DNA from 3 places in the Alteromonas pelagimontana genome. Region 2 is predicted to be linked to each of the others. Evidence: predicted binding sites of a transcription regulator. Region 2 holds the regulator's gene; each other region holds the start of a gene.
The links. The regulator LexA, encoded in region 2, represses DNA repair genes until DNA is damaged. The targets are predictions, from matches to a motif close to TACTGTATNNNNATACAGTA.

Region 1: the regulator LexA is predicted to act here: its motif matches at 2,752-2,771, upstream of CA267_RS07545 (YebG family protein).
Region 3: the regulator LexA is predicted to act here: its motif matches at 2,809-2,828, upstream of recA (recombinase RecA).

The regions. Positions count from the first base shown of each region.
Region 1 is NZ_CP052766.1:1,674,270-1,678,629, forward strand. Features, by position in the region: gene CA267_RS07540 (hybrid sensor histidine kinase/response regulator transcription factor) at 1-2,208, opposite strand, end outside; gene CA267_RS07545 (YebG family protein) at 2,820-3,107, shown strand; gene CA267_RS07550 (ABC transporter ATP-binding protein) at 3,244-3,969, shown strand; gene CA267_RS07555 (ABC transporter permease) at 3,966-4,360, shown strand, end outside.
Region 2 is NZ_CP052766.1:1,962,454-1,966,813, reverse strand. Features, by position in the region: gene CA267_RS08770 (P-loop ATPase, Sll1717 family) at 1-114, shown strand, start outside; gene CA267_RS08765 (coiled-coil domain-containing protein) at 458-1,924, opposite strand; gene lexA (transcriptional repressor LexA) at 2,291-2,917, shown strand; gene CA267_RS08755 (YceI family protein) at 3,530-4,108, opposite strand.
Region 3 is NZ_CP052766.1:3,113,458-3,117,817, forward strand. Features, by position in the region: gene mutS (DNA mismatch repair protein MutS) at 1-2,117, opposite strand, end outside; gene CA267_RS13635 (CinA family protein) at 2,250-2,768, shown strand; gene recA (recombinase RecA) at 3,067-4,110, shown strand.

The DNA.
Region 1 (4,360 bases), 290 kb from region 2:
GAATTCGTAATTACCGGGGGATAAGGAGGAATATACGATTTTAGGATGTGATGATTCTGCTTGAATCCATTCATCATTAAGACCTTTAAGTCTGTATTCAGTAGAAAGATAATTTCGTTGCAGATAATTTGTCACCGTTAACCCGATTTCAAAAATAAACTCCGAATATTCTACAATTAACTCTTCATCTCTTTCTATCGCCTCATAGAGCCTCTTATTAAATGGTACGATGATATTTCTCTTATCATCAAACGCGCTAAAATAATTTAAAGTTACGAAACTCTTCTGTGCTTTATAGCTCTCAACCGCCTGAATAAACTTTTTATTGTCTAAAATATAATTGAAGTTATCCCCGATAACGACTGTATATTTATTTGAGCCTACTAATCCATTGTATTCAAAATCAAAATCTTTAATGCCAAAGGTAGACCCGACTTCGAAAATTTCGTTTCCTGCCTCATCTATTGTAAATAGCCCAGAATTAGTAGATACAAGAAACCGATTTGCGCCCAGCTTGCTAAAGCCACGTATATAATCTGAATCAATTTTTTCTATATCCACAATTTTTCTATCAAGCTTGGATTGACGTTTCAACCCAGAGCCAGAAGTACAAAACCAGTAAAATCCTTCCCCATCATCAAATAGACACGTGAAAGCACTGAGGTTAAAGGGATAATTTTCGGTAATTTTTCTAAATTTTCCTGCCGGACTTAGAGCATAAACTCCAACAGCATTTACACCGATAGCCAGATCTCCACTTTCTAAAATATCTAAGGACGAGACACCTCCGGAGAGAAAAACTTTATTGTAGGCGTTTGAAGAAGAAATAAGAAAATCTCCACTTCCAGTTTCCACAGCCAAGTACATTTCGCCATCTTCATTTTCTTCAGCATCCAAGACCGATGTAAAATCAGTTACACCAAAAGGAATAGAATATTTATCTATAATACGCCCCTCAGTCAAACTTACGACATATACCTCACCTTCTTCACTAACTACCGTTGTAATCTCTTTTGAAGCTTTTGCAATTAATAATCGTGATTTCGTATCTGTCCGGATCTTACGAGAGCTTCTTGATTTAATATTGTATAATCCTACTTCGGCATCTGAGGTATAAATAAATTCTTCGTCGTTAACAAATTTAGCTTCTTTTATATTTTTTTTAAAAATTTCGCCTAAGTGGTCCATGAAAGAAACTGCAGAAGTGGTAATCGGTAAGATAACAAGACCTTTTTGAGAATCTAGAGCAAAGAGATTGCCAATATCATCAAATATAAACTCTGTGGTAATTTGAACTGATTCGCCTGCTAAAGTAGGGTAGAGAAGATGAGGAGACGTGAAAGTTTCCTTTTCAATATTTACCTCATAGAGTTTTTCTGCCGAAACCCATAATTTTCCGTTCGGATTTCTCTTTATATTATTTATTTCATCTTCTGTTCGCGGTTTAGATGTACCTTTTCCTCTCCTGGAGATCGTTTTCGTTTGGTAATTATCTCTCCGAATTATAGTTAAGCCTATATCTGTTCCAATATATATCTTATCTTTCTCTACATAAATGGCAGAAAGTTCTTTAGCGTTCTTGAAATATTTATTTTTTTTAAGTAAAGTCCAGGAGCGGCTGGTAAGCGATAGTGAATAAACACCAGCATTAGAATCTATCCACCACAAAACATTTTCGTCCTGATCCATCTGGATAGCCATTACAGTTCCGTTTACGTGAACCCCGAGAGATTTTAGATCATAAAGATATTCGAAGGATTGACGATCGATAAACAAAACATTGTTTATAGTCGTAATAGCGATAACATCCTCATTGGATGAAAATTTCCAGTAAGAAGTGAGTAATTGTGAAGGTAGATTTAGCTTCTTGAAACGCTTGCTAATACCGTTAAATAGATAGAGCCCATCGCCGTACGCTGCGATGAGAAGTTCGTTTTTATTTATCTCTTTTATGTCAGTGATATAGCTACTATTTAAAACGGTGTTTTTGCTATGTAAATGGATAGTCTCATTACCCACCAAACCATAAAGACCATTCTCTCCACCTAACCATATGCCTGAATCATTCACAACGATCGCTTCTAAAACACCAGTAGGCGCATCTTTCGTTGAACGGGTAAAATTTACTAGATCCAGATTGGTAGCAAAGCTGCTTGAAAAGAAAAAACCTAATATAAAAAATAGGACTTTGATACATCCTTGTCTCATTTCTCACCTTCCTTGTCTCTAATTCAACTGCGGACAATGATCGCTTTGCTATCCTAGCAAGCAGGTATTCATATGAATATTCTAATGTAATCTGACGATAAAAAAGAGAGGAAAGTAAGACTAAATGAGCATATATAACAACTTTAGAATTATAATGCGTGAACTTAATGAGAAAGAACTAGCTTTGGTTAGTGCGGGAATGACCACTAACATACTCTTTACCTCACCGAATGTGGTAAAGCCGCGGAAGCCGCCCCCCATAGGCCGTATAGATTAAGGTGCTTAGGCAGTTTATGTTTGGTGAACATCATTTGTTCACCATCATTAGCTCCATAACATAACGTGCTAATGACAACGCCCTAGGATCAACTAGGCGGGGGTTGGGCACGCGCCATGTCATTGCGAGTTCCCCTTTCAGGTTTTTTCTCTGTCTAAACAGTTGCCTCACAAGCTTACTTAAGCACGTATTTTCAGCAGCGACTGAAATAGGCGGACCCCTCCTGTGATATGCTTTTCTTGCTTAACGTTAAAATTAATCCTTTGCACTGTTTATTTATACAGTTATTTGCGGTAGGGTATTAGCTCATCCTTACAACTTGTTGGAGCAATTAATGGCGATTAGTACACAGTATGTCGTAACTCATAAGGGAGTGGAAAAACTCGTGACCTCTGATAAGAAAGCCGCTGATCAATACGATAAGATGCTAGAGGTTGCTGATAATTTAGCAGGTTATATTCATGCAAAAGGTATCAAGCTTGAAGTGGATACGGCTGAAGAGTTATCTATTCTGCTGGCGAAAAACAAAGATATTGTGGCACGTTTGCTTAAGGGTGCGCCGCTGGAAAATGTTTTAGAAGCTGAGTCTGCCGAAGTAGTAAAGTTAAAAGCTAACGGTTAGCTTTGTAACATTTAGCGGGAGAAAAGACAGGAGCGGCAGCAGGCAGGACATTTTGCATTGAAAGGGAAAGGCGCTCACTGTTATAAAGGGGCATTAATGCGTAAAGATGTGAGAAGCCGTGTTCAGTAATATTACAATGCCTCAGCCCGCTCAAGCTGCTTCTACGGTGCCGTGCCGAAATGAATCTTCGCTGGCTGTTGCCCTGCGGGATATTAAGTTTGCCTACCATAGCGGCGAAGCTGATGTAATCCGAATTCCTCAGTGGTCGCTCGGGCGTAATGAGCATTGTTTTATTGCGGGTGCCTCAGGTACAGGAAAAAGTACATTTCTAAATTTAATTACTGGTGCCCTGTCGCCGAATGAAGGTGAAATACGATTACTCGATCAACCGTTTTCAGCATTGTCCGTGCGTCAGCGGGATAAATTTAGGTCCCGGCATATAGGCGTAGTGTTCCAACAGTTTAACCTTATTCACTATTTGTCGGTGAGACAGAATATTGAAGTTGCCGCATATTTTGGCGGAAGCGGCAAAGAGCTGACAGAAGATAAAATTCATGCTTTGTTTGCTGGCTTACAGCTTTCTGAAGATTTGCTAGAGAAGCGTGCAGATAATCTCAGCGTTGGTCAACAACAACGCGTAGCGATTGCTCGCGCACTAATTAATGCGCCGGAACTACTGATAGTAGATGAACCCACTTCTGCATTGGATGCCAGTGCTAGAGATAAGTTTATGGAACTACTACTAGCGACCGCAAAGGCCAGCGCTGTGATATTTGTTAGTCATGATCCTGCTCTGGCTGGGTTCTTCAAATACAAGATTGATATCTGCGATATCAATCAGGCTGCCCGGAACAGATCATGATCTTTACTATTGCCGCCGCCAGTTTAAAAAACCGATGGGTATCGGTGCTATTAACACTGATATCAATAATTATCAGCGTTAGTCTGTTGCTGAGCGTTGAATTTATCAGAAGTCAGGTCCGAGAGAGTTTTACGCGGACGGTTTCTGATGTTGACATGATTGTGGGAGCTCGAACGGGTCAGCTAAACCTGCTGCTATATTCAGTGTTTCGCATCGGGAATGCTACGAATGGAATCAGCTGGGATAGCGTGTCTCAGTTAACCAGCCAGCCGAATGTAAAGTGGTATATTCCGCTTTCTCTGGGGGATGCCCATAAAGGATTTAGAGTTGTGGGAACCAACAATGACTACTTCAAACATTTTAAGTACGGCAATAAGCAGTCGTTAAATTT
Region 2 (4,360 bases):
GTATACAATTTTAGCTACAGTATGAAATTGATGGATGGAGTGATAAAGAAAAATAAAAAAAATACTTTTGTAATAAACCCTGCATTTTGGCCTGCTTTGATGATAGAAAATTGATATCTTAATTAAAAAACGGATAAAAAGTTATCCACGAAAATATTTTCTCAATCAAATTTTAATATTCAGACGTCTCTTTTTTCCTGTACTATGGTTTAAACCGTTTGTCAGGACTATACGATATGGTCTCAATGAAAAACAAGAGCTGTCAATCGTGAGCGAGTTTAAAAATTTTCGATGAGTTAGTTATATGTATTATTCCTAATGCTAGTTTTTATCATACTCTACTATCCTAGATTTACTCGCCAGCTATCTTCCAAATATCAAAAATTGAACTTCACTTTCGTTAAAATTGTCGATTATCACTAATTATTTTCTATGAATCTATTTTTTCTTCCTTTTCTTATACATCTGATACTCTTTTTTCCTCATCTCTTAATACTCTCTCTTGCTTTTTCTCTAAATTTTTTACGAGCTTTCCAAATCCTGGAATATTATTAAGTTTATCAATAGCAATGCCAAGCTTACTGCTTTTATCTAATGCATCCATTAACGGATGATCAGTAGTGTTGTAATCTGAAATTAGCTTCCCTGGATTCTCTGAGTTTACCTGTAATAGGTTGAATAATAGTTTAACCCTTAGTTCTTCAGATACTTCATCATCAAGCTCATTTATCTGATTAGATAAGCCTTCAAAAGTTTTACTAAGTACACCTTTGTGTGTGTATTCTTCAATTAGTCTCTTAGAGAGGTTCTGTTTTTTACTTGCAGAATAAGCGATCCATAAAACAGGTAAGTACAGTGGTAAAATAGAGACTATTAGTTTAGGAGTGTCGCTTAAAACCTCAACAAGATCTTTGTTAAGTGCCAGCAATAAGTAAATATCGACAAAAAATGGAATAATTGATATTGCAATAAGCCCCTGGATTGCCCTCTTAAATGAGCTATTGTGACTTTCTTGGAACCTTCTTTCTTCATTGACCTTTTCATCGTACGCCGAACTTAGTCCTGCCGTCAGTGCACGAGGTAATAATTTATTTATCTCTTCGAAAGTTTCTTCATATTTATTTCTGTATGACTTTAATTGGTTCTCGCTTTTGTCTTCGGATGTTTTAAGTATTTCGTGATACCTGTTTAATGTATTTTCAGAAGTATTCTCCAATTCTAACTCTAAGTTTGCTAGTTGGTCTTTAATTTTCTGATAGCTACTTTCAAGTTCGTCTTTTAGGCCTTCTATTTTCTGAGTTTCACCAGATTCGTCATTTTCTTCGTACCCCAAGATTTCATCTCTAAGGTCGCGAATTTTTGCGTGATTAGACACAACTGTTTTTAGCATGGACTCAGACTTTGAGTGAAACTCGTCAATATCAGAGACCTGTTGGTCAATTTTTATCAGATTAGACTCTAGCTCTGTGTTTTCAGATACTAATTCACTGAGATGTTTTGTGTTGGCTGTAAGTGATGACTTCAGTTCCTCCGAATCCTTCAGGAGTATCTCTATTTGGCTTGCGTGCTCGGAAGATGAGCCTTTAATCTCTGCAAGCTTTGTGGAGTAATGCTTAGCGTCTTCATCAATACCTTTAACTGCTTCTAGCATTTTCTCAGCTTCTACATGGTATTGACTAATCTCTTTTTTCATCCTCATTATACGAGATCTATGCTGAGTAATTGAGAGAAAGGCACTTCTAGCTTCCTCTGCTGTATCGGAGGGCTTTTTTATTTTCTCGTCGAGAATTGATATTTTCTTTTCTTGTTTAGATAATTTTTTGTTTTGTTCTTCTAATGCTCTCTCAAGCGGAACTAGCCTCTCCCAAAGCTTTCCGATCTCGTCGGTGTTGCGTTTGCTGTCGCTAAACATTCCAAAGTCCATAATTACCTCTGTCCATAAAAGCAACGAGAATATCATTCTCTATTATGATTAACATACTATCGATTAATACACTTTTTCGATACTGCGTCTACCGAAGTTATTTATGGGATGACGCTCTTCCTGCAACGATTATAACAATAAGTTATTACCTCCCTGATATTTTTTAAATAGCGAAGGTTCAGCATAGATTGAAGTAACAAAGGCGTTTCAAGTGTCCATGGACAGGACATACATAAAGGTATAAATGAGTAATTCAGTTCAACTCCGGTGGAATTTTAGGGAGTTGAACCGGAACCCACACAAAGAGTTGCGATTTACTGTTAACGGTATATACTTTCTTCAACTGTATAAATAATCAGGCTGTGTATGCGTCCACTAACCCCAAGACAAACGGAAGTTCTCGAACTTATTAAAACTACCATGTTGGATACTGGCATGCCGCCCACACGCGCCGAAATTGCCCGCCAGCTGGGTTTTAAGTCGGCAAACGCGGCAGAAGAACATTTAAAAGCCCTGGCAAGAAAAGGGGTAATTGAAATCTTACCTGGCACTTCCAGAGGTATTAAACTCACCATTCCTTTGGAAGCAGATAATGATGAAGAGGAAGGGTTACCACTGATTGGACGCGTGGCTGCCGGTGAGCCAATTTTGGCCCAGCAACATATTGAAGCGCATTATAAAGTTGATCCCGCATTGTTTCACCCTCAAGCAGATTTTCTGTTACGTGTAAGCGGTATGAGTATGAAAGATATTGGTATTTTAGATGGTGATTTACTCGCTGTGCACCGTACTAATGATGTTCATAATGGTCAGGTTGTGGTGGCTCGGGTGGATGAAGATGTCACAGTTAAAAGACTTGAGAAGCGCGGTCGCGAAGTGCTGCTTCATGCCGAGAATGAAGAGTTCTCACCTATTAAGGTAGATTTGGCCTCGCAGCCATTTTCTATCGAAGGAATAGCAGTAGGTGTAATCCGCAATGCGGATTGGATGTAATTCGCAGCCTTGATAGCCGCAATACTTTCGTTTTTTTGCGTCTATTTTGGGAGCCTCGGTAACCTAATTGTAAGCGCATTAGGATAGAATAATTCTTTAACTGCGAAAAGTGAGCAAGCTTTTTTATCCGATGCGGGAAAAAATTTAATTTGATGGCTCTGCTTGACCGTTCTTATTCCAGCATTTTGGCTTAATAACCTTCACTTGTTGCTTAAAGCTTTGCGCAAAAGTCCTGCGGGGAAGAGCGTTAAGAGGTTATGGTCAGGCAACAGTTTGGGTTAGTGTTTTTCAAGAGTGATTGGGTGTTGCTGTTTTATCTAACCCCAACTTGGGATAAGAATTGGCGTATTGACTTTAAAAATCCTTTTAAATCAGGTTGTTATATGTATCTTTTCGATTGTTCTTAAGCTAATTCTGGTTTGATGACGAGCTTTTTGCGCATAGCAAGGCGGGATTTGATACGTCATAGCAGGCTATGATTAGAAAGCGCAACGATGCTAGGCGCGAAAAGATCGATATTGAGCGGCGCGGCTTATCCGGGGTGAGGTTATTTAATAATTTTGTGTAACAAAAGTAATGATAACGGCTCGCCGGAGCGAACCGCTGGACAAATTACTGTTGCGCTTCGGTAGTAATACGCAATTTAACTTTATCACCTACGTTAGGTACATATTTTCCTAATCCAAATTCTGAACGCATAATTTCTGCTTCAGCATCAAAACCAACAGTAGGCTTTTGATTCATTGGGTGTTTACCCTGCTTATTTAACGTGGCGTGCATTACCACAGGTTTGGTAATACCTTTTATTGTTAAGTCTCCGTGGACGTCATACTTGTCGCCTCCTTTGGCAACCACTTTCGTGCTTTTAAAGGTAGCTTTAGGATGGCTCTCAACATCAAAATAATCTTTACCTAAAAACTCTTCGTTAAGCTTTTCCACAAAACTATCTACAGTTTCAACGTCCATGCTAACCGAAATTTTTGCATCTTCAGGCGAGTCAGCATCAAAAGTAATCGTACCTTCTGCGCCATTAAACGCAGCGGTAGGATGAGAAAAGCCAAAGTGACTCCACGAGGCGATAACGCTTGTATGACCAGGATCAATTTTATAGGTCTCAGGGGCTGCATTAGCACCCGCACAGAATAATCCCATCGCCAAAATTGTACCTAATTTTGCATTCTTTCTTAACATAACTTTTCCTTTTCAGATGAACGTGCCGATATTAAAAGAAGGTCATTGCCGTACATAAAGTCTTATGTCTACCCGTAGTGATAATGACTCGCTCAGAACGTAGCTAACGGTTACTGAACCCGTTAGTGCTATGTAGGAAGAGCTGCTCCCACTCGTTTCTCGCCAAGTGATCATTTATCTGCCAATCGGTATTAATAGCCATCATACGCTGAATTGGATTAATCGACTGATCCGTAAGAGAATCGCTTCCGC
Region 3 (4,360 bases), 1.2 Mb from region 2:
TTCGCAAGGTAGCAGGCGCAGGCCCAGGCAAGGGACAAACCATCATAGGTACTGGTGCCGCGGCCAATTTCATCCATCAACACCAGCGAATGCGCGGTGGCATTGTGCAGTATATTTGCCGTTTCTGTCATTTCCACCATAAAAGTGGAGCGACCGGAAGCAAGATCATCGGAGGCGCCGATACGGGTAAAAATGCGATCTACCTTGCCAATGACGGCGTTTTGGGCGGGCACGAAGCTGCCAATGTACGCCATTAATACAATGAGTGCCGTCTGACGCATGTACGTCGACTTTCCGCCCATGTTGGGGCCGGTGATAATTAGCATACGGCGCTGATTATCCAGTTGCAGCGGGTTAGCGATAAAAGGGCTTTCCATGACTTGCTCAACAACAGGGTGGCGACCTGCCTCGTAATGAATTTCCTGGCCTGCAGTGAGCGAAGGGCGATACAGCTCAAGTGTCTCGGCACGCTCAGCTAAACAATTGATGACATCCAATTTTGCCAGCGCCGCAGCGGTATCTATTAAAGCATTCAAGAAGGGATGCAGTAATTCAAAAAGATTGTCGTACAATTGCTTTTCGAGCGCCAACGCACGCCCCTGACTGGTGAGCACTTTGTCTTCGTGCTCTTTCAACTCAGGCGTAATAAAACGCTCAGTGTTTTTTAGCGTCTGCCGGCGGATATAATCTGCAGGTGCTTGGCTGCTGGTTGCGCGGCTCATTTCAATAAAGAAGCCGTGAACGCGATTGTATCCAACTTTTAGCGTGGGCACGCCGGTGCGCTCCCGCTCGCGCAGTTCCATTTGATCGAGAAAGTCAGTAGCCCCTTTGGACAAATTACGCAGTTCATCCAGTTCAGCATTGTAGCCTTCGGCTATGACTCCGCCATCGCGCAGTACAACAGGAGGATTATCCACAATAGCCGCGTTTAGCAGAGCCTGAATTTCAGGATAGGTGTTAATTTGTGCGGCCAGTTCATTCAGTAGCACATCGTTCATTGGCTTGAGAAGGAGTTGTAAATCAGGAAGCTCGTTACAGGCATTGCGCAAACGTGCAAAATCTCGTGGTCGTGCAGAACGAAGCGCCAGACGCGCCATAACGCGTTCAATATCGCCAATGCGTTTGAGCGTGTCAGTGAGCTCTCCGCCAGGGCCATCCATCAGTGTGGCAATGGCATTTTGCCGATTATTCAGTTCGTATAAATCGGTAATAGGAGAATGTAAAAAGCGCTGGAGCAAACGGCTACCCATGGCCGTCGCCGTTGTGTCTAAAACACTGAACAACGTATTATCGATACCGCCATTGAGGCTTTGGGTCAGTTCCAGATTTCGTCGGGTAGCAGCGTCCAGTTGTACGCGGGAATCCGGCTGTTCCTGATAAATGGCTCGAATATGGGGCAGAGCCGTGCGCTGGGTATCTTTAACGTATTGCAATACGCAGCCGGCAGCCTGCAGACCGTAGGTTAATTCAGAAACACCAAAGCCGGTAAGTTCTTTAGTCTGAAATTGAGCATTGAGTTGTTGTACAGCGGTATCGATATCGAACTCCCACTCCGGACGGCGACGCAAACCTTTGCGCTGCTGAATCAAAGGCAGGTTGGCGAATCCCTCAGGATAAAGCAGTTCCGCTGGATTAATGCGTTGCAGTTCCGCCAGCAATTGCTCATCTGAGTGACATTCGCTGACAATAAAGCGCCCGCTGCTGACATCTAATGTCGCCAGGCCATATTGCATGGCATGCCCGCAGACGGCAGCCAAAACATTATCCCGCCTTTCTTCCAGCAACGCTTCATCTGTAACCGTGCCTGGCGTAACAATGCGCTGCACCTGGCGTTCCACAGGACCTTTGCTCGTCGCCGGGTCGCCCACTTGTTCACAAATAGCAATAGATTCGCCCATCTTCACTAGTCGCGCCAGATAGCTTTCGACAGCGTGATATGGTACCCCGGCCATGGGAATCGGCTCTCCACCAGATTTTCCTCTGGCGGTTAAAGAAATATCCAGTAAATGCGCTGCCCGCTTGGCATCTTCAAAAAACAGCTCATAAAAATCGCCCATTCGATAAAATAGCAGGATATTCGGGTGCTGCGCCTTGATTGCGAGATACTGGCGCATCATGGGGGTGTGTGATTCCAAAAAATGCCTCGATTATGATTACAAGTAAGGTAACTTAATATTGATTACAGGATCGTTATTTACGACGACAGTGCTACAATTTCACAGACATGATAACAGCTACGTATTATTAATATGAAACAAGGATTTTCAACCGTTTCTGTTGAAGAGTGTTTTCAGCAGAAAATTTTAGAGTTAGGCGAACAGCTTCGGCAACGTGGCTGGACACTATCATGCGCTGAATCCTGTACCGGTGGGGGCGTTGCATTTACGCTTACGTCAGTGGTGGGAAGTTCAGACTGGTTTCAGCAGTCTTGGGTAACGTATTCCAATGACGCTAAGCAACAACTGATCGGCGTGGCATCTGGTACACTGGAGAAATACGGCGCGGTTTCTGAGCAGGTTGTGACAGAAATGGCTGCGGGAGTGGTGCAACGCAGTGGTGCACAGCTTGGAATTGCCGTCAGTGGTGTTGCGGGACCAGGAGGAGGCTCAGCAGATAAACCGGTGGGAACCGTTTGGTTCGGCTTTGCTATGCATGGCAGAGTACAGGCGGTTAAGCAGTTCTTTAAGGGCGACAGGCAGCAGGTGCGTAGTCAATCTGTGGTATTTGCGATTGAATTTCTGAACAAATGGCTAGTTGAATACCACTAATAGTATTGTCAAACTGTAAGCGCAGATAAAAGATGCTTGAAGCTGTATGTACATACAGTGTATCATGCAGAGGTAAACAGTTGTGCGAGCCGATAGATGCGCACCGTACGCTTTAGCTTATCCCATTAGAATATAGGATAAGTTGATCAAGCTCTGACTCCCTTTATACCGGTGAAAGGGCAATGTTGAGGGTTTAATTCAGTGCTTTTTATAAGAGAATTTAATTAAACGTTCAACGAAGCCATTTGTTACTTTTATACGAAAACGTATAAATACAGAATTAATTCAGGAATCTATTATGAAACAAGACAATAACAGAGGCGACGCTTTAAACGCTGCGTTATCACAAATTGAAAAGCAGTTCGGTAAAGGTTCAATAATGAAGCTCGGTGAAAACCGGACTATGGACGTTGCTACAATATCTACAGGTTCATTAGGTTTAGATATCGCGCTAGGTGCTGGCGGCTTACCAATGGGGCGAATTGTAGAGATATATGGCCCAGAATCTTCAGGCAAAACGACGCTTACCTTAGAGGTTATTGCTCAAGCACAACGTGAGGGTAAGACCTGTGCATTCGTAGATGCTGAGCATGCCTTGGATCCTATTTATGCTCAGAAACTCGGGGTTGATATTAACGAATTACTAGTTTCTCAGCCAGATACCGGTGAACAAGCATTGGAAATCTGTGACATGCTCACCCGCTCCGGTGCCGTTGACGTAATTGTTGTCGACTCTGTTGCAGCATTGACGCCAAAAGCAGAGATTGAAGGTGATATTGGAGATTCCCATATGGGGTTGGCTGCAAGAATGATGAGCCAAAGCATGCGGAAAATCACCGGTAATCTTAAACGAAGCAATACCATGCTTATTTTCATCAACCAAATTAGGATGAAAATTGGTGTTATGTTCGGCAACCCGGAAACAACGACAGGGGGTAATGCCCTGAAATTCTACGCGTCAGTTCGTTTAGACATTCGTCGGATTGGGGCAATAAAAGAAGGTGATGAGGTTGTTGGCAACGAAACGAGAGTCAAGGTCGTTAAAAACAAGATAGCACCTCCCTTTAAGCAAGCTGAATTCCAAATTATGTATGGTCAGGGGATTAGCAAAGAAGCGGAGCTGGTTGACCTAGGGGTTAAGCACAAGCTAATAGATAAAGCTGGTGCCTGGTATAGCTGCAACGGCGACAGAATTGGTCAGGGTAAAGCTAACGTAGTTAAATATTTACAGGAAAATAAAGAGTTAGCTAAAGAAATTGAATCAAAGCTCAGAGCCGAATTATTGATGGCGAAAGCTGAACCTGAAAAAAAGGATGAAGCACCTTCAGATATAGAAGCTTAGTTAAGAAATTTCTGGGTGAAGGGCGAGCTCGAGAGCGATGAAATTGCTTTCGAGCTTTTTACTCTTAACTGGAATCTCTATTGCGATTCGTTGGATTAACTGCATTAATCGCAACTAATAGGCTTAGCAACTTGCCGACCGGTAAAGAAAAATGAACCTGGCGCCAAGGTGAGATCGCGGATATTTAGAACATAAGCGAATATTTAAGCGATAAGGGATTAACGAAAGGGGTGAGTAAACAACAAGTGAA